Regions from separate parts of the Psychromonas saccharinae genome, predicted to be linked through region 1. Evidence: riboswitches for the same ligand, from Rfam matches in the RefSeq annotation. Region 1 holds a riboswitch; each other region holds the start of a gene.
The links. A riboswitch is a leader RNA that binds a small molecule or an ion and turns the genes downstream of it on or off. The one in region 1 is predicted to bind thiamine pyrophosphate.
Positions count from the first base shown of each region.

Region 2: it holds a riboswitch for thiamine pyrophosphate, as region 1 does, so the genes downstream of both, ACR30L_RS03125 (thiamine-binding protein) here and thiB (thiamine ABC transporter substrate binding subunit) in region 1, are expected to answer to the same signal.
Region 3: it holds a riboswitch for thiamine pyrophosphate, as region 1 does, so the genes downstream of both, thiD (bifunctional hydroxymethylpyrimidine kinase/phosphomethylpyrimidine kinase) here and thiB (thiamine ABC transporter substrate binding subunit) in region 1, are expected to answer to the same signal.
Region 4: it holds a riboswitch for thiamine pyrophosphate, as region 1 does, so the genes downstream of both, thiC (phosphomethylpyrimidine synthase ThiC) here and thiB (thiamine ABC transporter substrate binding subunit) in region 1, are expected to answer to the same signal.

Region 1 is NZ_CP195153.1:1,956,106-1,961,497, forward strand. Features, by position in the region: gene ACR30L_RS08630 (cryptochrome/photolyase family protein) at 1-91, shown strand, start outside; gene ACR30L_RS08635 (Cof-type HAD-IIB family hydrolase) at 358-1,164, opposite strand; gene ACR30L_RS08640 (diguanylate cyclase domain-containing protein) at 1,212-2,759, opposite strand; TPP riboswitch at 3,279-3,383, shown strand; gene thiB (thiamine ABC transporter substrate binding subunit) at 3,438-4,424, shown strand; gene thiP (thiamine/thiamine pyrophosphate ABC transporter permease ThiP) at 4,440-5,392, shown strand, end outside.
Region 2 is NZ_CP195153.1:693,711-699,102, forward strand. Features, by position in the region: gene ACR30L_RS03120 (PhoX family protein) at 205-2,067, opposite strand; TPP riboswitch at 2,346-2,447, shown strand; gene ACR30L_RS03125 (thiamine-binding protein) at 2,531-2,827, shown strand; gene ACR30L_RS03130 (ABC transporter permease) at 2,853-3,560, shown strand; gene ACR30L_RS03135 (ABC transporter substrate-binding protein) at 3,578-4,558, shown strand; gene ACR30L_RS03140 (ABC transporter ATP-binding protein) at 4,562-5,299, shown strand; gene ACR30L_RS03145 (hypothetical protein) at 5,362-5,392, opposite strand, start outside.
Region 3 is NZ_CP195153.1:2,784,742-2,790,133, reverse strand. Features, by position in the region: gene ACR30L_RS12370 (DNA translocase FtsK) at 1-1,649, shown strand, start outside; gene lolA (outer membrane lipoprotein chaperone LolA) at 1,653-2,270, shown strand; TPP riboswitch at 2,323-2,440, shown strand; gene thiD (bifunctional hydroxymethylpyrimidine kinase/phosphomethylpyrimidine kinase) at 2,509-3,360, shown strand; gene ACR30L_RS12355 (ABC transporter substrate-binding protein) at 3,541-4,494, shown strand; gene ACR30L_RS12350 (replication-associated recombination protein A) at 4,546-5,392, opposite strand, start outside.
Region 4 is NZ_CP195153.1:3,897,080-3,902,471, forward strand. Features, by position in the region: gene thiE (thiamine phosphate synthase) at 1-36, opposite strand, end outside; gene thiC (phosphomethylpyrimidine synthase ThiC) at 37-2,025, opposite strand; TPP riboswitch at 2,098-2,201, opposite strand; gene nqrM ((Na+)-NQR maturation NqrM) at 2,461-2,658, opposite strand; gene ACR30L_RS17470 (NifB/NifX family molybdenum-iron cluster-binding protein) at 2,671-3,042, opposite strand; gene ACR30L_RS17475 (winged helix-turn-helix domain-containing protein) at 3,234-4,070, opposite strand; gene acnB (bifunctional aconitate hydratase 2/2-methylisocitrate dehydratase) at 4,341-5,392, opposite strand, start outside.

The DNA of each region.
Region 1 (5,392 bases):
ACAAATTATATACCGAGACAGTGAACAATTTTTAATGAGTTTAGAAAAAACTAACGGGGAAGAAAATGTCCAACTGGATTTATTAAGTTGAACATTTTTAAAGGTTGATGTTAAAACCAATCGTAATAACTAGCGGAGCTATTTCTTTATTGAACGTTATTTTAAGGAAGCAATATTTACATTAACTTTCGTATCAACCAAACCATTTTGCCGGTGTAAAGTTTAGATCATGCATTAAATAACCTCAATTTTGGATAAGCTAAACGATACAGTACTAGATGATATTTTTAAGTGATTGATACTTGGTTTTATTTCGCTCTCATTATCTAGAACTGAGGTTAAAAACAACGGATATGATTAATTTAAAATATATTTTTCAAAAACATGGGCAACGCCATCTTGATCATTACTTTTAGTGATGTAGTTTGCGTGTGCCTTTACTTCATCTAAAGCATTTTCCATGGCTACACCTAATCCTGCAAATTGGATCATTTCTAGATCATTTCCAGCATCACCGACACAAATAATTTGTTCGGGTGTTAATCCAAGGTGGGCGGTTAATGCTTCCATTCCTTTACCTTTATTGCTGTTTTTATTGGTAAATTCGTAAAAACAAGGCAAGCTGCGTGCAATTGAGTAGTCGTTGTGCAAAGTTTTTGATAATTTCTTTATCGCCTCCGTTAATAATTCAGGTTCATCGACTAACATTACTTTTATAATATCTTCATTTTCGGTTAATTGGTCGAAATCAAATTCAGACGAGGTGATACCATTTAGCTCGGCTTCGTAATCGGTATATTTATTTTTACGGGGCGTAATTAATCCGCGTGACGTTGAATAAGCGAGAATATTGACCTGTAGTTGTTTTGATATTTGATAAAGATTGATTGCATCTTGCCCAGTTAAAATGGCACGAGAAACAATGGTTCCACAGGCGACTTTTAGTATTAATGATGCATTGTAAGGCAGTGCGTAATCTTCAATACCATCCAATTCGAGTTCTTTTATTGTTGAAATCATGCCTTCGTAAGGGCGTCCCGATGCTAATACAACTTTTACTCCCTGTTTTTTTGCGGCTGATATTGCAGCACGAACGCGAGGTGTTAATTGCTTTTCGCTATTGAGTAGTGTGCCATCCATATCTAATGCAACAAGTTTATACATATTATTTCCTAACGTAATAAAATTCTTAAGTGTAAAAGTTTATGCGATTAATCGAATATTGTAATCTTTTTCTTTTGTTTTGATTGATACATTAAACTATCGGACTCAGAAATAAGTTCATCGGGTGTTATTTTTCTGTCGGCATTATAGGATGTAATTCCATAACTAAATCGCAGTGAAAATGGTTTATTATGGTAAGTATTCACTTTTATAATTTCACTTTCTATTCGTGTGATGAAATGTTTAGAATTATCAAGTGTACAATCATTTAAAATAACTAAAAATTCATCGCCACCGAGTCGTACTCCCGCATCACTAGTTCGAATAATATTAATTAATGTTTGTGATAATGTTTGAATTAACCAATCACCTTCAGCATGACCATACTGATCATTAACTTCCTTTAGACCATCTAAATCGATATAACAAATACACATTGAATTATGTTGCCGATCTACTTGCTGCATTACTTTACTCAGAAAAATGATGCCTGTCCGACGATTTAATAATCCTGACATATCATCATAGGAAGCGTAATGCAGCAGCTCTTGCTGTGCTTTTTTGAGTTCATTAATATTGGTAATGCCAATAACGGCAGTCGACTTTCCTTTAAAAGAAATATTACGAACGGAAATTAAAGACTCATGCATTTGTCCTTGTGCGGTTAAAAATACCATTTCATATTCATTGAGACTGACGCCTTGTTTAAGTTTATTAATAAACAGATTATTACTTTCAAAATTAGCGTCAAGGTAGTCATCTAATACCGCTTTTTTACCGTTATCATCAAATGGCTCACCAATTAATGCAGATGCTTTTTTGTTTAATTGCAATATGCTGCAATCTTCAGGATCGACTAATAACATTGCAATTGGACTGGCTGCAAATAGGTTTTGTAAATCTTTTTTATGTTGATTTAACTTTTCTAAACTTTTCTGTAATTTTGTTGCAGTGGGGGTAAAAATAAAAAGTAATTCTAATAAGAGAACGATTAAGGCAATAACAGACAGTGTTATTTCAGTCCATTTCGCGATTAAAACTTTATCATTCGCTTCTTTTGCATATTGAAATACTATTTTGTCCATTCCCGTTAAGAAAGCATTTTCGGAGAACGGTAATCTTGCAATCGTATTTTGTAGATGTTGTTTTTCATCGGTTGTGAGTACGATTTTCGTTATGTTAAGCATGGTTTGAAAGTGAGACTCTATTTGAGCAAATAAAGCTTTTATTTCGGTGCTATTTTTAGCGCGTAAATTGAGTGCTTTATTGCCATTAATCAATCCATCATGTGATGTTTGCCATAATGCAGTGGTTTTTTTTAGTTCACTGCGATAGCGATTTGTTTGCTCAAACGAGGAGGTTGATAAAATATAATAACTTAATTTAGTGATTTTCTGGCTTAACATGCGCTGTCTGCCAGCAAGGTTTATTGTATCGGAATCATGAACTAAATTAGATAATAGCGACTGCATAACAATTTGCGATAAAATAATAAGAATGGCGATGAGAGATAATGCTGTTTTATAGCGATTTCGTAACTTTTTGATCGATGGATATATTGGCTGTTGGTGAATATTCGAATGCGTCGGGGGCATAATTATTATTCCTTCCGTGTTTAATTCTTTATGCAGTATGGAAATTCAAATAGTGTAAAAAGAGTATAGCTCACATATTTTAAATATATTTGATATCTATACCCGTTACCATTCAAGATGCAGAAATCAGCAAGATGAGAGGTGAGCAGATTCTAGGCATAAAGGTGAAGATCTAACGGGTTAAATCGAGACTTTATAACAACGAAGATGTTTGCCTCTCATCTTGCCCTGCGGGTCACTAGCTCGAACACCAATACTGCGTTATAACATTCGATAAGGGCTAGCCATTGCCATCATGTTACGCCTTGCCTTGGTATCCGAGCTAGTGACTGATAAACGCATCTTGATTGGTAACGGGTATATATTTTATAATTATTACTGAAAAAATCAGCGTCTATCAATTCGATCCTTAACTCATCTGTTTGTTGATAGATATACGGTCTATTGATGTCTTAATTATCAGTAGTCGCTAGAAAGCGTAAATAAGTATTATTTAACTCAACCTTTTGTGTATAATAATAATTCTCAACGGGGTGCTTATTTTTTAGGCTGAGATTGTTTGTAAAACTTACCCGTCGACCTGAACCAGATAATACTGGCGTAGGAATTGAGCTAATCTTTGACCTTTATTGATAGCCACTTTCTATGCTCATGTCCAGACTATATATGGAGTGCATAGTGAAAAAAATCCTTTCTGTTGTTGCTGTATCAACCCTTATTTCAATGCCGGCTTTGGCTGATAAATTAGTTGTTTATACGTACGATTCCTTCGCGTCCGATTGGGGCCCCGGTCCTAAAGTTAAAGCTGCATTTGAATCTCAATGTGACTGTGAGCTTGAATTTGTTGCCCTTGATGATGGGGTTTCTATTTTAAATCGTCTTCGTCTTGAAGGTGAAAATAGTAAAGCGGATGTGATACTTGGGCTTGATAATAATAGTATGAGCGTAGCAAAAAATACGGGACTATTAGCTGAACATAAAGTCGATATGACCAATATCACTTTACCCGGTGGTTGGGAAGATAAAACCTTTATTCCTTTTGATTATGGTTATTTTGCCTTTGTTTATAATAAAGAAAAATTGGCAAATCCACCAAAAAGTTTAAAGGAACTGGTGGAAGAGCGTAATGATATTAAAGTTATCTACCAAGATCCACGCACCTCTACACCGGGCCAAGGGCTAATGTTGTGGATGAAATGGGTATATGGCGATAAAGCGCAGGATGCTTGGTCAATGCTAACCAAAAAAACAGTGACGGTAACGAAAGGTTGGTCTGAAGCTTATAATATGTTCCTAGAAGGGGAAGCTGATATGGTACTTTCTTATACCACATCACCGGCATATCATATTATTGCAGAAGAAAATACACAGTATGCAGCGGCTAGTTTTTCAGAAGGTAATTATGAACAGGTCGAAGTTGCTGCTAAAGTAAAAAGTAGTCATCATCCCGTTCTTGCTGATCAATTTATGCAATTTATTATCAGCAAAGAGTTTCAATCGATTATTCCAACGAGTAATTGGATGTATCCGGTCATTGATGTTGATTTACCCGATGGGTTTAAGCAATTATCCAAACCAAGCAAATCTTATTATTTCCCTGATAACGAAGTCGCTAACCATAATAAAGCATGGATAAAAGAATGGTTGAATGGGTCAATTGAGTAAGTGTGATATTAATTAATGCATAGATCGCGTCATTTTATACCCGGTATTATTACTGCCGGGTTTATTTTTGTGTTTGTTGCTGCTTCGCTAGTGGGGTTATTATCACATTCGTCTAGTTTTAATCCGACGGCGCTTTGGTCTGACACTTATTACCGGCATATTACGTTATTTAGTTTTTATCAGTCGTTTATATCAACATTGTTAAGTGTTGTCTTGGCCATTCCCGTTGCGCATGCCTTATCTCGCCGTCATTTCTTTGCTAAAAAAATGCTATTGAAGCTATTTGCAACGACCCTTGTGCTGCCAGTGTTAGTTGGCATTTTTGGTTTACTTGCAATCTATGGTAACAGTGGGGTGATTTCGGATATTTTTAATTATTTTGATAAACAACTGCCTTTTTCAATTTATGGGTTAAATGGCATTCTATTGGCTCATGTATTTTTTAATTTACCCTTTGCTGCGCGGTTATTTTTACAATCATTACAATCGATTCCGACTGAACATCATAAATTATCTGCTCACCTTGGTATATATCACTGGAATAAATTTAAATTAATCGAGTGGCCTGTTATACGTCAACAATTACCGCATGTTTGCGGGTTAGTGTTTATGCTTTGTTTTACAAGCTTTGCCACGGTCATGGCATTGGGGGGCGGCCCTAAATCAACGACGATTGAGTTGGCTATTTATCAGGCCATTAAATTCGATTTTGATTTACAATCGGGGGCATTATTAGCTCTCTGGCAAATGTTTCTTTGTGCAGGGTTAGTCTTATATATACAAAGTTTTTCGAAGGTGATTGCGGTGACCAGTGAAGAACGGCAAGACAAATTACCATTATTTGCAGATAGTAAACGCGCTTTGCTGTGGGATGTTAGTTGGATAACTCTGGTGACTTTATTTGTTATTCCTCCTTTATTGATGGTAATTTTCAGTGGCATTAATACTCAATTTATCGATGTAGTGAC
Region 2 (5,392 bases), 1.3 Mb from region 1:
TTGGACCCGTGCATTTGGGGCAGCGACTTTAGTCGCTCATATTTGAAAAGAATATTATGCTTTGTGTCATAGACAGTCCAAAACCGACACATCAAAAGGGGCAATGTGTAGGTTCTAGACTTATTAACATAGAATAATTATTTATCAGACTAATGTCCTGATTCCAAATAAATATTAGAATCGGAACTTCAGTTTTGAACGTGCTTAACTTCCTATCACACCACCATCTTCCTTGGTGATCATCACAATTGTCGAGCGTGGTTTATTCTCTCCGCCTGCTGGGAAGTGCGCCGTTGGATGTTGTATACCGACGAACATGGTTTTTTGGTCTTCAGAGAAGGTTAACCCTGTTACTTCACAGCCAATTGGGCCGGTTAAGAAACGGCGTACTTCCCCTGTATTGGGATCGCCGCATAACATTTGGTTATTGCCTTGCCCGGCAAAGTCACCTTCGTTCGAGAAGTTACCATCGGTTTGAATCCATAAACGACCTGCTTTATCAAAGCCGATTCCATCTGGGCTATTAAACATATTGTCTTTATTAATATTGTCACTGCCACCGTATAAATTATCTGGGTGAACAACGGGGTTACCGGCGATCAGGTATAAATCCCATTTAAATGCATCGCTTGTGTGGTCATTATTGGTTGGTAACCAGCGAAGGATTTGCCCGTAGTGGTTTTCTGCACGTGGGTTGGGGCCGCCCACATCTTGTCCTGATTTTACGCCACGGTTTTTGTTATTGGTGAGTGTACAAAATACGTGCTTTTTGTCAGGGTGAATGGCTACCCATTCCGGTCTGTCCATGGTCGTTGCGCCAACCTGCGTTGCGGCTCGACGTGCAAAAATCATCACTTCAGCTTGGCTGTTAAAGCCATTTTCCTTGGTTAGGCCATTTTTACCGTAAGTGAGTTCTAACCATTGGCCATTACCTTCTAGTTTGTCGGCATGCATACCAAACTGAGCAACATAAAGTGTACCTTCTTCAAGTAAACGACGGTTTGCACTGTCATTACCTTGTTGATATTTATTTTTTGATACAAATTTATAAAGATGTTCACCACGCTCATCATCACCTAAGTAAACAATAGCATGGCCATCATCGGCAAGAACAAATGCAGCATTCTCATGTTTGAAACGACCTAATGCACTACGTTTTAATGGCGTTGATGTAGGATCCATGGGATCAATTTCAACGACCCAACCAAAACGGTTTGGTTCATTGGGATTTTTAGCTAAGTCAAAACGTTCATCAAAGTTATGCCATTGATATTTACTTTGTTTAGCTTCGATACCATAGCGGTCGTAGTCGTTGTTAAGTTCTACGTCTTTTTCTGCGCCAAAGAAGCCATTGAAGTTTTCTTCACAGGTTAGGTAAGTGCCCCATGGGGTTTGTCCGTTTGAACAATTATTAATGGTACCGAGTATTTTTGTACCGGTTGGATCAGCTTTTGTCTTTAATAGCTCATGACCTGTCGCTGGCCCTGTCATTAACATTTCTGTATTTGCAGTGATACGGCGATTTAGTTTGCCGTTTTTATCCATAACCCATTGTCCATTTTGTTTACCTATTTCGACAATTGTGACACCTAATGCAGCTTGTGCTTTTTTTACATCGTCGGCTGTCATTGATTTACCTTGATGTGGAAAAAGAAATTTATAATTAGTGTATTCATTATTAACAGCCAGTAGAGCTCGGTCTTTGGACATTGGAAATAAGCTCATACCATCGGTATTATCACCAAATTGCATTGCCTGTGCCGTTGAGTTTTGTTGGCCATCGGCATTAAACGCAGGAGCATTGGCAAAAATAGGGTCACCCCAAGACATTAAATTACGCGTGGTATAACCTGCTGGTACGGTTATTGTGTCAGCCGTTGAAGTTGGAATTGCCGTGAAATTTAATAATGGGCTATTTATGCTTCCTGCAATTGCTTTTGCCACTGGGTTCAAGGCTAAAAATGTCCCCGCGCCGATGGCTGCTGAACCGAATAAAAAACCACGTCGAGATAAACGTGCATTCACCATCTTGCTAAAATCAGTGTCTTTATCTAATGAGTTTGTCATGGGATTACCTAGTTAATATTTAGAAGTCGGGTATTTATACCAATCGTAATAATTAGCTGATCTATTTTCCTGCGCAAAATTTAGATCACATATTTAATACAATTGGTTTTAGAATGACTGCTAGGCTAGCACCGTAATGTGACAGGTTTGTTACGGATTTATATTTTTATTAAACATTTAATCATGTCGATATTGTCATCAGCTTTATGCTTCCTTTTTTGGAAGTGATTTTATCGTGACCTTTCTATTGACAATAAAATCAAGGTTATCTATTCTGATTTTGGAATCGGGGGGGCCTAGCGGCTGAGAGAACTCATAGAGTTTGACCCTTATTACCTGATCCGGGTTATGCCGGCGTAGGGAGATTATACTGAGAATTCAGGCCCTACTATTATTGTTAATAGTGGGGCTTTTTTTTGCTTTATATTCTTTCATTGTTAATTTTTACGAAAGGATTAAACCGATGGAAGCAAGTGTTGCCATTCAAATATTACCAGAAACCGTCGATAAAGATGAAATCATCCGCGTGGTTGATAACGTTATCGATTATATAAAAAGCACTGGGTTAAGTTATTACGTTGGCCCCTGTGAAACCTCTATTGAAGGTGATTTTGACCAATTATTTGATGTATTAAAAGAATGCCACAAAATTGCAATTAATGCTGGCACACCGGGCGTTGCATCTTATATCAAAGTGACTTACCACCCGGAAGGTGACGTATTATCTATTGATAAAAAGGTCACTAAACATCATCAATAAATGCATCCCTATTGGCACACTGCTTTTGCTTATTGGGATATGGGCGTTTATTTGTGCAGAAAATATTGTGCCTGCTTTTATGCTGCCATCTCCTCTTGATGTTGCCCACGCCTTTATCCGTGATTTTTCACTTTTAATGCAACATACAAGTGTCACCCTAGTGGAAGCTTTTTGGGGATTGAGCTTAGGAATTATTGTTGGTTTTATCGTTGCTGTTTTAATGGATGAATTCAACTTTGCCTATCGCAGTTTTTACCCATTAGTTGTGCTTACTCAAACCATTCCAACCATTGCTATTGCACCGCTGTTAGTACTGTGGATGGGGTATGGCATGGCGCCTAAAATGGTATTGGTTGCGTTAACCACCTTTTTTCCTATCACAATAGGGTTACTCGATGGTTTTAAATCAGCAGATAAAGATATGGTTGATTTAATGCGAGCAATGGGGGCGGGAAAGCTGCAAATATTTCGATATATAAAGCTGCCGGGGTCGATGACTCATTTCTTTTCGAGTCTCAAAATCTCTGTTACTTACTCTATTGTCGCTGCCGTTATTTCTGAATGGCTTGGCGGGTTTGAAGGGTTAGGCGTCTATATGATTCGAGTCAAAAAATCCTATGCATTCGATGAAATGTTTGCGGTTATATTCCTGATTTCGATCTTAAGTTTAGTGCTGATGAAATTAATAGATTTATTAAAATATACTGCCCTTAAATGGGAAAGAGCAAAATAATTAAGGAAGATAAATAGATGAAAAACTTACTTTATATCGTTATGTCGATATGTATCAGCTGTAACGTTATGGCTGCGGACGAAAATAATACATTAGTACCTATTACGTTTTTGTTAGATTGGACGCCCAATACAAATCATACCGGAGTTTATGTCGCACAGGAAAAGGGGTATTACGAAGCAGAAGGGCTTAAAGTGGATATTGCTCAGCCAAGTGATGGTGATGCTGCGATGTTAATTGCGAGTGGGCGCGCCCAATTTGGTGTGAGTTTTCAAGACTCTTTAGTGCCGGCCTTTACTCGAAGAAATAAGGTGCCAGTGACTGCTATTGCTGCGTTAATTCAACATAATACATCGGGCCTTGTTACATTAGCGTCTTCTGGAATTACACGACCTAAAGCATTAGCTGGACATAAATACGCAACTTGGGATATGGCCATTGAAAAAGCGATGATGAAGGAGTTAATCGAGTCCGATGGTGGCGATTATTCAAAACTAACATTAATTCCAAGTACCGTGGCCGATGCTATTTCAGCCATTCAAACCAATGTCGATAGTGTTTGGGTTTACTATGCGTGGGATAAAATTAGAGCTGATATTGCCGGAGTAGAGACTAACTTCATGGCGTTTAAAGATTATGCACCTGAACTTGACTATTATAATCCGATTTTAATTGCAGGCGATGAGTACCTTAAAGCGAATCCTGAACAAGCAAAAGCATTTTTACGTGCGACCGAAAAAGGCTATCAATTTGCGATGGCTCATCCCAATCAAGCGGCTAAAATTTTAACCAAACTTGTGCCCGAGTTAGATGAAAAATTAGTGATGAAAAGCCAACAATGGCTAGCGGATCAATATCAAGCCGAAGCTGCACATTGGGGAGAGTTTGACCCTAAAAGATGGAATGCATTTTACGATTGGTTATACCAAGTTAAGGTGTTGAAAACGCCAATTCCCGCAGGCACTGGATTCACTAATGACTATTTACCTTTAGATTAAGCGATGCCGATTTTTCAAGCAAAAAACATAGCCCAATCCTATGAAGGGCAAGCGGTTATTGATGATATATCCATTCAATTGGAAAAAAATGAAATCGCCTGTCTGATAGGTACAAGTGGTGTGGGTAAAACGACTTTGTTTCAAATTTTATCGGGTTTGCATCAACCGACAATGGGGCATGTGTTACTTGATGGTCATGATATTACCGGGCAAGCGGGTAAGGTGAGTTATATGTTACAAAAAGACATGTTACTCCCTTATCGTACCATTGAAGATAATATTGCCTTGCCGCTTATTATTAAGGGTATGTCTAAGAAAAAGGCTCGGATCAAGGTTAATAGCTATTTTGATCAATTTGGATTGTCTGGCACACAAAAAAAATATCCTTCGCAATTAAGTGGTGGCATGCGTCAGCGAGCGGCACTGTTACGGACGTATCTTTTTTCTAATAAAGTTGCCTTATTGGACGAACCTTTTTCTGCATTAGATGCATTGACCAAACACGAAATGCATCAGTGGTATTTGTCTATCATGCAAAAAATAGAGCTTGCTACACTCTTTGTTTCCCATGATATTGACGAGGCTATTTATTTATCCGATAAGGTGTATGTCATGGCGGGTAGCCCTGGCAGAATTGTGAAAGAAATACCGATAATAAGGGCATTACAAGATCGCGATGCATTTAGTCTGTCACCGCAATTTTTAATGTATAAAAAGCAGCTATTGAGTTATTTACAATAGTTGGTTAAGGGCAGAATTATTCAATTTTCACTGTTATCATAAATATTGAATTGTTAACTTTTCTATTGTACAGCATCGGCTATCTTTTCTTTA
Region 3 (5,392 bases), 830 kb from region 1:
TTAATGATGACGTCTTTGATGAGCCTATTCCAACTATTGAAAAGGATGTTATTCAGCCCTCGAAACCGGCTCCTAAAGTTGAAGCAAAAGTTGATTTCTCTCATCTTCCTGAACACGCTAGACCTGTTATTAAAAGAAAAGTTGAATCGGGTTTAGCACCTTTTCCAAGTATTGATTTATTGGATAAGCCCAATAAGAAATATGACCCTATTTCCCAAGAGGATTTGGATGCGGCGGCACGTTTAGTTGAAAGTAAATTACTTGAATTTAAAATAAAAGCGGAAGTCGTCAATGTATTACCAGGCCCGGTTATTACGCGATTTGAATTGGCACTTTCACCCGGTATGAAAGTTAGTACTGTCACCAGTTTAGAAAAAGATTTAGCGCGTGCGTTGTCTGCAATGAGTGTACGTGTTGTTGATCAAATCCCAGGTAAATCAGTTATTGCACTTGAATTACCTAATAAGCATCGAGAAATTGTATTTTCTTCACAGGTGCTTGGTAGTGATGCCTTTGCAAAAGCTAAATCACCTTTAAGTATGGTCTTAGGGGCGGATATTTCAGGGCAACCCGTTGTGGTTGACCTTGGTAAAATGCCGCATTTATTAGTTGCGGGTACGACGGGCTCAGGTAAATCTGTTGGGGTAAACTGTATGTTGGTTAGTTTACTTTACAAATCGGCTCCTGAAGATGTTCGTATGATATTGATTGACCCTAAAATGCTTGAGTTAAGTGTTTATGAAGGTATTCCACATCTATTAACTGAAGTCGTTACGGATATGAAAGAAGCGGCGAACGCATTGCGTTGGTGTGTAGGGGAAATGGAGCGTCGTTATAAATTGCTGTCGGCGGTCGGGGTACGTACCTTGGCGGGTTATAATAAAGCAGTGAAAGAAAGTATTGAAGCAGGTGAACCTTTGACCGATCCTTTATGGAAACCGGGCGATAGTATGGATGTCTCAGCACCAGAATTAGAAAAATTGCCAAGTATTGTTGTCGTTGTTGATGAGTTTGCCGATATGATGATGATTGTTGGTAAGAAATGTGAAGAGCTGATTACTCGTATTGCACAGAAAGCACGTGCGGCAGGCATTCATTTAATTCTTGCAACACAACGTCCATCGGTTGATGTTATTACTGGTTTGATTAAAGCCAATATACCAACGCGTATTGCCTTTCAGGTTTCAAGTAAAATTGATTCTCGTACTATTTTAGGACAGCAGGGCGCTGAAACATTACTGGGTCATGGTGATATGCTTTATATGCCACCAGGTGTGGGCGTACCAACACGTGTTCATGGGGCGTTTGTTGATGATCATGAAGTTCATAAAGTGGTTAATGATTGGAAAAAACGTGGTGAGCCGAATTATATTCAAGATATTCTTAATGGTGAAACGTCCTTAGATACGCTTCTTCCTGGTGAAGAAGCTGAAGGAGATGAAGAGATTGATGCGCTATTTGATGAAGTTGTCGCATTTATAACGGAAACACGTAAAGTGTCGATTTCCAGTATTCAACGTAAATTTAGAATTGGTTACAATCGTTCAGCCAGATTGGTTGATCAATTACAAGCACAGGGCGTGATTAGCGCGCCTTCTGGTGCAAATAGCAGTCGTGATGTACTTGCACCACCTCCAGTCAAGGATTAAACAATGAAAAAAATTATTTTAGCGGCATTTTTACTGATAATGACTCCACTTTATGCTGTTTCTGCCACGCAAAGTGATGCTGATTTATTAAAGGAAAAGTTAGCACAGTTTAAGCAAATTAATGCTCAGTTTTCTCAAGTTGTGACGAATGCCGAAGGCAAGGTACTCAATAAAAGCGAAGGGACACTGTCTATTTCTCGCCCTGGTAAATTTCGTTGGGAAGTGTTGACACCAGAACAAGATCTTATTATCTCAGATGGCGTTACCATGTGGATGTACAGTCCTTTTATTGAACAGGTTACCTTGGTCAATTTAAGTGATGCAATTGCAGGTACACCCTTTGTTTTACTTTCTGGGGCCACTCAAGCTCAGTGGGATAAATACACAGTTAAAAAACAAAATGAACAATTTATGATTAAAACGAAAGACGTCAGTGCGCCGCAAAATAGTTTTATTTTTGAATTTGATAAAACGGGGAATATTAGCCGTTTTGAAGTAATTGAAGCACAAGGACAACGTAGTGATTTCGCCTTAACGTACTCTCAAAAAAGTAAAAATATACCTGCAGATTACTTTACTTTTTCGATACCTGAGGGGGTAGAGGTCGACGACCAACGTTAGATTTACGCATACACATAAGTGCAATTCGACCTTTTTCGTTATTGTACTTATATAAATATAGTCGGGGGGCTGTTAAGGCTGAGATTGCGTATTAGTTGATTCACTATTGAGCAAGACCCGTAGAACCTGATTCAGTTAATACTGGCGTAGGGAACTATTATCTTGCTATTTATGCTTTTTGTTAGAAAAAGCAAAGAGTTGCTTGATGTAGATCCTGCTCGCTGGTGAGAGGAAATTTATGTCAAATTCCATTGATTTAGCCACTAATACGACAAAGTCTCCCCCGATTGTCTTAACTATTGCGGGCTCTGATAGCGGTGGGGGTGCCGGTATTCAAGCTGATATTAAGGCTATTTCAGCTACTGGTGGTTATGCGTGTTCGGTGATCACTGCAATAACAGCTCAAAATACGCAATCTGTCAGTGCTATATTTCCAATCCCCCTTGCGTATATTGCAAAGCAACTGGATGCAGTTTTTCTGGATCTTAATATTGTTGCGGTCAAAGTTGGCATGCTAGCCGGCATTGATATTATTAAACTTGTTGCGCAAAAAATAAAACAGTATCGCCCTGCATTTGTTGTTGTTGACCCGGTTATGGTGGCAACCAGTGGTGATTTGTTGTTGCCTTCCTCTGCAATGAATACATTAATATCCGACCTATTTCCATTAGCCCATTTAATTACACCTAATATCCCGGAAGCAGCTGTATTGACTGGGCAAAAATACTCTTTAGAAATCGATAATATAAACAATTTTGTTAACCCATTAAGGGCGTTAACACCTAATGCGATATTATTGAAAGGAGGGCATTTAGCAATGAATGAAATAAGCGTTGATATATTGATTACGCAGGATTCAATTGAATCATTTTCCCGTCGTCGCATTGATACAAAAAATACTCATGGAACGGGTTGTACATTGTCTTCTGCTATTGCTTCTTATTTGGCGCAAGGCCACGACTTATATCAATCTATTATGCTTGCTAAACAATATATTTCATTAGCCATTGCTCATGCAGATGAATTATCCGTTGGTCATGGGCATGGTCCCGTTAATCATTTTTTTCGAGGCCATCAAGATTTACGATAATGTTCGATTGAGATTTTATGCAGTGGTATACCGATTATTTAATGTCTATGGTACTCTCTTGCACCATCCCTATATTTGGCGGAGTGATTTTTTAATTAATCGTAATCGGTTTTATTAAAAAATAATTGTGCATTAAAAGCGTCAAGTATCTTATATGTAAAAGGCATAGAAGGAACATTAATGAAATTCAATAAACTATTAACAATTATCCTGTTGATTGTCACTACTATGTCATCATCGGTGATGGCTAAGAATAAAAAAGTAACTTTAATGCTCGATTGGTTTGTTAATCCAAACCATGGGCCGATTGTTATCGCTCAGCTACGTGGATACTTTAAGGCACAAGGTCTTGATATTGATATTCAACAGCCTGAAGATCCGAGTATGCCTGCTAAGTTGGTTGCAGAGGGGAAAGTTGACCTCGCTGTTTCCTATCAACCAAGTTTGATTATGGATGTTGCTGCCGGTTTACCACTTATTCGAACGGCTACGTTAATTGCGACCCCACTTAATGCATTAACAGTATTAGATAATAGTCATATTAAAGGGTTAACCGACCTCAAAGGTAAAAAAATTGGTATATCCGTAGTTGGCAATGAGCAAGCGGCATTAGGGCCGATGTTAATGTCGCATAATGTACAGCTTACCGATGTTGAAATAGTAAATGTTGGCATGAATTTAACCACTTCCCTGGCTTCTGGTGAAGTAGATGCAATCTGGGGGGGATTTCGAAACTTTGAAGCTACTCATTTGGCATTAGAAGGCATTCAAACTAAAAGTTTTTTTCCAGAAGAACATGGGGTGCCTGTTTATGATGAGCTTATATTGATTGCGAATGCTAAAAATTATGATAAGCACGTTGTAATCGCATTTAATAACGCATTAGAGCAAGCTGCTAATTATATTGTTAATCATCAAGATGAATCATGGAAAGAGTTTGTTACTTATTCACCGGACACATTAAATAATGAATTAAATAAACGTGCTTGGAATGATACATTAACGCGCTTCTCTTTACGTCCCGCTGCGACGGATATGCAACGTTATAATCATTATGCTCAATTTATGGTTGAACATAATATTATTGATGCAGTACCGAATGTACGGGACTATGTGCCTATATTGTTACGTTGATTTTAGCGCCTAGCCCATGTTGGTTACTAGTCCATGTGGGTTAGGTGTCTATTAGCGTTTATGATTCGTTTCTAGCATCTGTAAGTAAGCCAATTTATCTTTTATCTTTTTCTCGAATCCCCTATCATTTGGCTCATAATAAACTGCATCGACTAATTCATCGGGTAGATATTGTTGGCCGATGGAATAGGCGCCATCTTCATCATGGCTATATCGGTAGCCAACACCGTAGCCTAAATCAGCCATGGTTTGTCTTGGGGCATTTCTTAAGTGCATTGGCACATCGTAGTCTGGTAAATGTTTAGCGTCGTATAATGCTTTTTTCCACGCTAAATGGATCGCATTACTTTTCGGACAACTTGCCAGGTAAGTCACAGCTTGCGCCAGTGAGTCTGTTTCAGCAATACCTAAACGTTCAAAGGCTTGCCAACAGCTTAATACTAATTTAACGGCATTGGGCTCTGCATTGCCAACGTCCTCAGATGCAATTGCTAACATGCGACGGAAAATATAATCATGAGGACAACCTGAATGAATCATTCTAGCTGCCCAATAAAGTCCTGCCTGTGCATCTGAACCACGTATACTTTTGTGAAAAGCACTGATTAAGTTATACCAATCTTCACCTTTTTTATCAAAACGTGTAGTTTTAGAATCGATAATACTTTTTAAGGTTTCTTTGGTTAATTTAATTTCAATTGAACCATCGTGTGGTCGAGATGTATCATACAGCCGCTCTAATGTATTAAGGGCAATACGCATATCACCATTCGCAAGGTTAGCAATAACCTCGAGTAAACCGTCTTCACAAATTATTTGATATTGAATGTCACCTTGATTAAGGCCTCGACTTGTATCATTAATTGCCCGTTTAAGCATAGTAACTAACGCATCGCTA
Region 4 (5,392 bases), 1.9 Mb from region 1:
ATCCGACGCTGAAATTGTCCAAACGATAGGGTTCATTTATACCTCTTCTATTTTTACAATCGCAGGTTGATATATTTCAGCGCCGCTTTCATTAAACTGTTTTGCTTTTTCCTGCATGCCTTGCTCAGCAGACATTGTGATGGTTTCATCTAATAACTTTATCGATATATCTCCATCTTCTAATTGTTTTGCATAATCACGCACATCCTGAGTAATTTTCATTGAGCAGAATTTAGGCCCACACATGGAACAAAAATGAGCGACTTTACCTGAAGTTTGTGGCAGGGTTTGATCATGAAATTCTCTAGCTGTGACTGGATCTAACCCTAAATTAAACTGATCTTCCCAACGAAACTCGAATCGCGCTTTAGATAATGCATTATCACGAATTTGAGCACCGGGATGGCCTTTTGCTAAATCGGCAGCATGAGCAGCTAATTTATAAGTAATCAATCCCGTTTTTACGTCATCCTTATTCGGTAAACCTAAATGTTCTTTTGGGGTGACATAACACAGCATTGCACATCCGTACCAGCCTATCTGTGCTGCACCAATAGCCGATGTGATATGATCGTAACCAGGGGCAATATCCGTCGTTAAAGGGCCTAATGTATAAAATGGTGCTTCAAAGCAGTCTTCTAACTGTTTATCCATATTTTCTTTGATCATTTGCATCGGAATATGGCCAGGACCTTCAATAATCACCTGAACATCATGCTCCCAGGCGATCTTACTGAGCTCACCTAAAATTTCTAATTCTGCAAACTGAGCCTGATCATTAGCATCTGCAATAGAACCAGGACGCAAACCATCGCCAAGCGACAATGACACATCATACTGCTGACAAATCAAACAAATTTCACGGAAATATTGATAGGCAAAGTTTTCTTTATGATGTGATAAACACCATTTGGCCATAATAGAACCGCCTCGCGAGACAATTCCCGTTAGACGTTTAGCAGTCATCGGCACAAAACGTAATAATACACCCGCATGGATCGTAAAATAATCCACGCCTTGCTCTGCTTGTTCGATCAAGGTATCTCGAAAAACTTCCCACGATAGGTCTTCAGCAATCCCATTCACTTTTTCAAGTGCTTGATAAATAGGAACTGTACCAATAGGCACAGGGGAATTACGTAATATCCATTCTCGTGTTTCATGAATATTGCGGCCCGTTGATAAATCCATAACCGTATCGCCGCCCCACAATGTCGACCAAACAAGTTTCTCAACTTCTTCTTCAATGGAAGAACTCACCGAAGAATTACCAATATTCGCATTAACCTTAACCAAAAAATTACGCCCGATAATCATTGGCTCTAATTCAGGATGATTTATATTGGCGGGAATAATCGCTCTACCACGCGCAATCTCACTGCGTACAAATTCAGGTGTGATATTTTCCTGTAAATGCGCACCAAAACTATGGCCCTTATGCTGAGAATGTAAATCTGTATTTTTTATCCGTTCGCGCCCCATATTTTCTCTAATCGCAACGTATTCCATTTCAGGCGTAATAATTCCCTGACGTGCATAATGCATTTGAGTAACAATTTTCCCTTTTTTAGCACGTAAAGGCTTAGCTAAATGAGCGAAACGTAATTCATCTAATTTATTATCATTTAGGCGTTTTAGTGCAAATTCTGAAGATACCCCACTTAATGTTTCACTATCATCACGTGCAGTAATCCAACTATGGCGTAGCTTATCTAAACCAAGGTGCACATCAATTTGTACTTTTGAATCAGTATAGGGACCTGAAGTATCATAAACAGGAATAGGTTCGTTTTTTTCAACACTTGGATTGTGTTCATCGTCACCAATAGCGGTGTCACTTTGATGAATTTGGCGCATTGCCACTTTGATTGGATGAAGTACTCCCTTGATAAATATTTTTTCAGAATTAGGGTAGGATTCATTATTTAAATTATGGATATAATCTTGCGCAGCTTGACGCGATTCTTTGCGTGATAAGCCATGACGATTAGTCGTTTTTAGATTTGTATTTACTTGAGTAGACATAGCATTCTTTACCTTTTAAAGTGAAAAAGAGTGCTTGTCGAAAAATAGTGGAAAGTATAAAGATCACATGAATAGTGACTTCACCTTGTTCCCTTCGTAGGTACTAACCCAATCAGGTTCCACGGATCCCGCTTATTAAAAGCAGTCTCAGCCCTAAGGCACTCCGACAAGAAAAATCAGTATAGAGTAAAAATTAGATGAATAAAAGGAAAAAGCAGCGATTAGTTTTTAGCTATCAGACATCAGTAAAAGAAAAACTAAGTATGTTTGGGTTGACTCGTGTTAAGAGCACCCCGATCAAAATACCTCGGGGGTAACAGAGGAGTTAAGATGATAACGAAGAAGATACATCTCAGGGATGATGTAAGAAGCAAGAGAATATCAAAAATAAAAAACTGATAGCTGACAGGCTAAAAACTGACAGCTACCTTTGAGCTATTTAGTTGGCTCTTGAATTTGGTATAAAGTAGGTTTATGTTCATCACACACGGTTTCACAGTCACAACTTTTTTCGATTCCCACACTAGAAAGTCCACCACAACTGCCTTGAATGCGTTTACCACCCATAATGACACCAATCGCCATCGCAACAACAACTAATAAAAAAATAACAAATGCGATAATAAATTCCATAATTCCTCCCAATTAATGAGTACTACAACGACTACCTTTGCTTTTAACGCCTTGCTCCGGACGAGTTAAAGGACTTGTATGTAAACGTGCATTTTCAAGTAACTCTTCCGTTGTATGACGAGTATTCCCCTGTTCAACTTGAATACCCGCATTTAATAAACGAGAAAGTGTGTTCTCTCCGATTTTTCGAACGATAACACCATCACAATGCATTTTATTAAAAAGTTCTATAATTGATTGTTTAGAAGAACAGCCTTTACCTTCTAAGGCGGGGTTCTTATAAACACCAATTTCTTTATTCTCTTCATTGTAAAAAGTGAATAGCTCTGTTTTTGAAAATTTATGAGAAAGCTTTTTTTCACTGGTGGCAATTGCATAAATCATCTTTAATTCCTTATACAAATAATATTAACTTTATAATAAACCAACTGTATTAAATATGTGACTTAATTTTCGCGAGAAAGATAGCTCACCTAATTATTAATGAGTGGCATTATAAGTAAACAGACAACAAAAAGCCCTTAGTGTTCCCACTAAAGGCTTTTTAGTTTATCTAAATATTAAAAATAGATAACTTATTCGTTAATTGCTTTCGCTTGAACAGCTGTTTCTAGTACATCAACAGGAACAAGTTCATAAGCTGCTTGCGGTTTTAATACCACATTAGATTTGTTTGCAACCATTAGCATTTGTTTTAAACGGCTTTCTTCAAATGGTTTAAGCAATAAACCTTGAATATCAAATAGACAATTCAAACCTAATAATTCACGTTGTAATTCAAAATGTGAACTTAGAATACTGATATCTGCTGCCGCTGATGTTTGACCCGTACGAATACGTTTAACTAATTCAATTCCCGCATTATCTGCGAGTAAAGAATCAACAATGATAAGGTCAAAATCTTGCAATGCAACTGAACGTTCAGCTTCAATTGTTGTAGCAACACCTTCAACGTAAGCAACATCAATTGATTCTAATTGCTCAATTAATTGAATACGTTCTGCAGCTTCAGCTTCAACAACCAATACCTTCATTGAATTGATTTCATTTGCCGCACTTTCACCTTTAGAAATAGGAGAAACTTGGCTATCAGCAGGAGCGCCAACACCTTCCATGCGTGCAATATAGCCACGCTTAGGAATAGTTGAAATATTCAAACCATGTAAACTTAATGTCCCAATACTTTTACGTAATTGAGAAATATGTTGATTAATTGTATGGTCAGTCACTAAACGACCCCATACATATTGAGCAAGATCTTCACGCGTTACAACGGTATTTACATTTTTACATAAAAAATGTAAAAGAGAAGTACGTAAAGGACCTAAATAAACTTTACGACGACCATGAATCAAGCTATTTTGACTTGTATCGATGTGGAACTCGCCCACCACTAAACTTTTTTCTAACATAAGAGCACCCGCCTATTATATTGAATTTTAATTGTTAAAATTTTGGTTATCGGACTGTTAAATCAGTCTCTAATTGTTTTTATTCATGTGTACAATATCAATTTTAGGTAAAAAAACAAGTCATTTTGTGTAATATGACCGCACCGTCAACTTCTGTGCCCTTTATGCTACTTTAATAGCTTGATTTTTAAGAGGGGAATTTAAAAACATAAAAAAAAACTATTTTCATATGAAAATAGTTTTTTTATTAATATGACCACTTTTTAAAGATTATGACACGTCTTTAACCGCAATAACGGTATCAGCCTTATCGGTATAATTTTTGATTTGATCAAAATTTAGATAACGATATGTGTCTGCAGCAGTCGCATCTAATGATCCTGCATACTTCATATATTCTTCAACCGTTGGTAGTTTACCTTCTATTGCAGCAACTGCCGCTAATTCAGCAGAGCTCAAATAAACGTTCGCACCATTACCTAAACGGTTAGGGAAATTACGTGTAGAAGTAGAAACGACTGTCGATTTATCCGCTACGCGTGCTTGGTTCCCCATACAGAGTGAACACCCAGGCATTTCGGTACGTGCACCGACTTTACCAAAGATACTGTAATAACCTTCATCAGAAAGTTGGCTTGCATCCATTTTTGTTGGTGGTGAAACCCATAAACGCGTTGGTAAAGTTCCACCAAAGTTTTGTAGCAATTTACCAGCAGCACGGAAATGTCCAATATTCGTCATACATGAACCAATAAAGACTTCGTCAATTTTTTCACCCGCAACTTCAGACAATAATTTCACATCGTCGGGATCATTTGGACAAGCAACAATAGGCTCTTTAATATCATTTAAATTAATGTCGATAACAGCTGCGTATTCAGCATCTTCATCCGCTTCCATTAACTGAGGATCAGCTAACCATGCTTCCATCTCTTCAATACGACGTGTAATAGTACGAACGTCTCCGTAACCTTCAGCAATCATCCATTTAAGCATGACAATATTTGAATTTAAATATTCAATAATAGGTTCTTTATCAAGCTTAATTGAACAGCCCGCAGCACTTCGCTCTGCAGATGCATCTGAAAGCTCAAATGCTTGCTCAACTTTCAGTTTTGGTAGTCCTTCAATTTCAAGCACTCGACCAGAGAAGACATTAATCTTACCTTTCTTCTCAACGGTTAATAGGCCATCTTGAATTGCTTGGTAAGGGATGGCATTCACTAAATCACGTAACGTAACACCCGGTTGCATTTCACCTTTAAATCGTACTAGTACAGATTCAGGCATATCTAATGGCATAACACCTGTTGCTGCAGCAA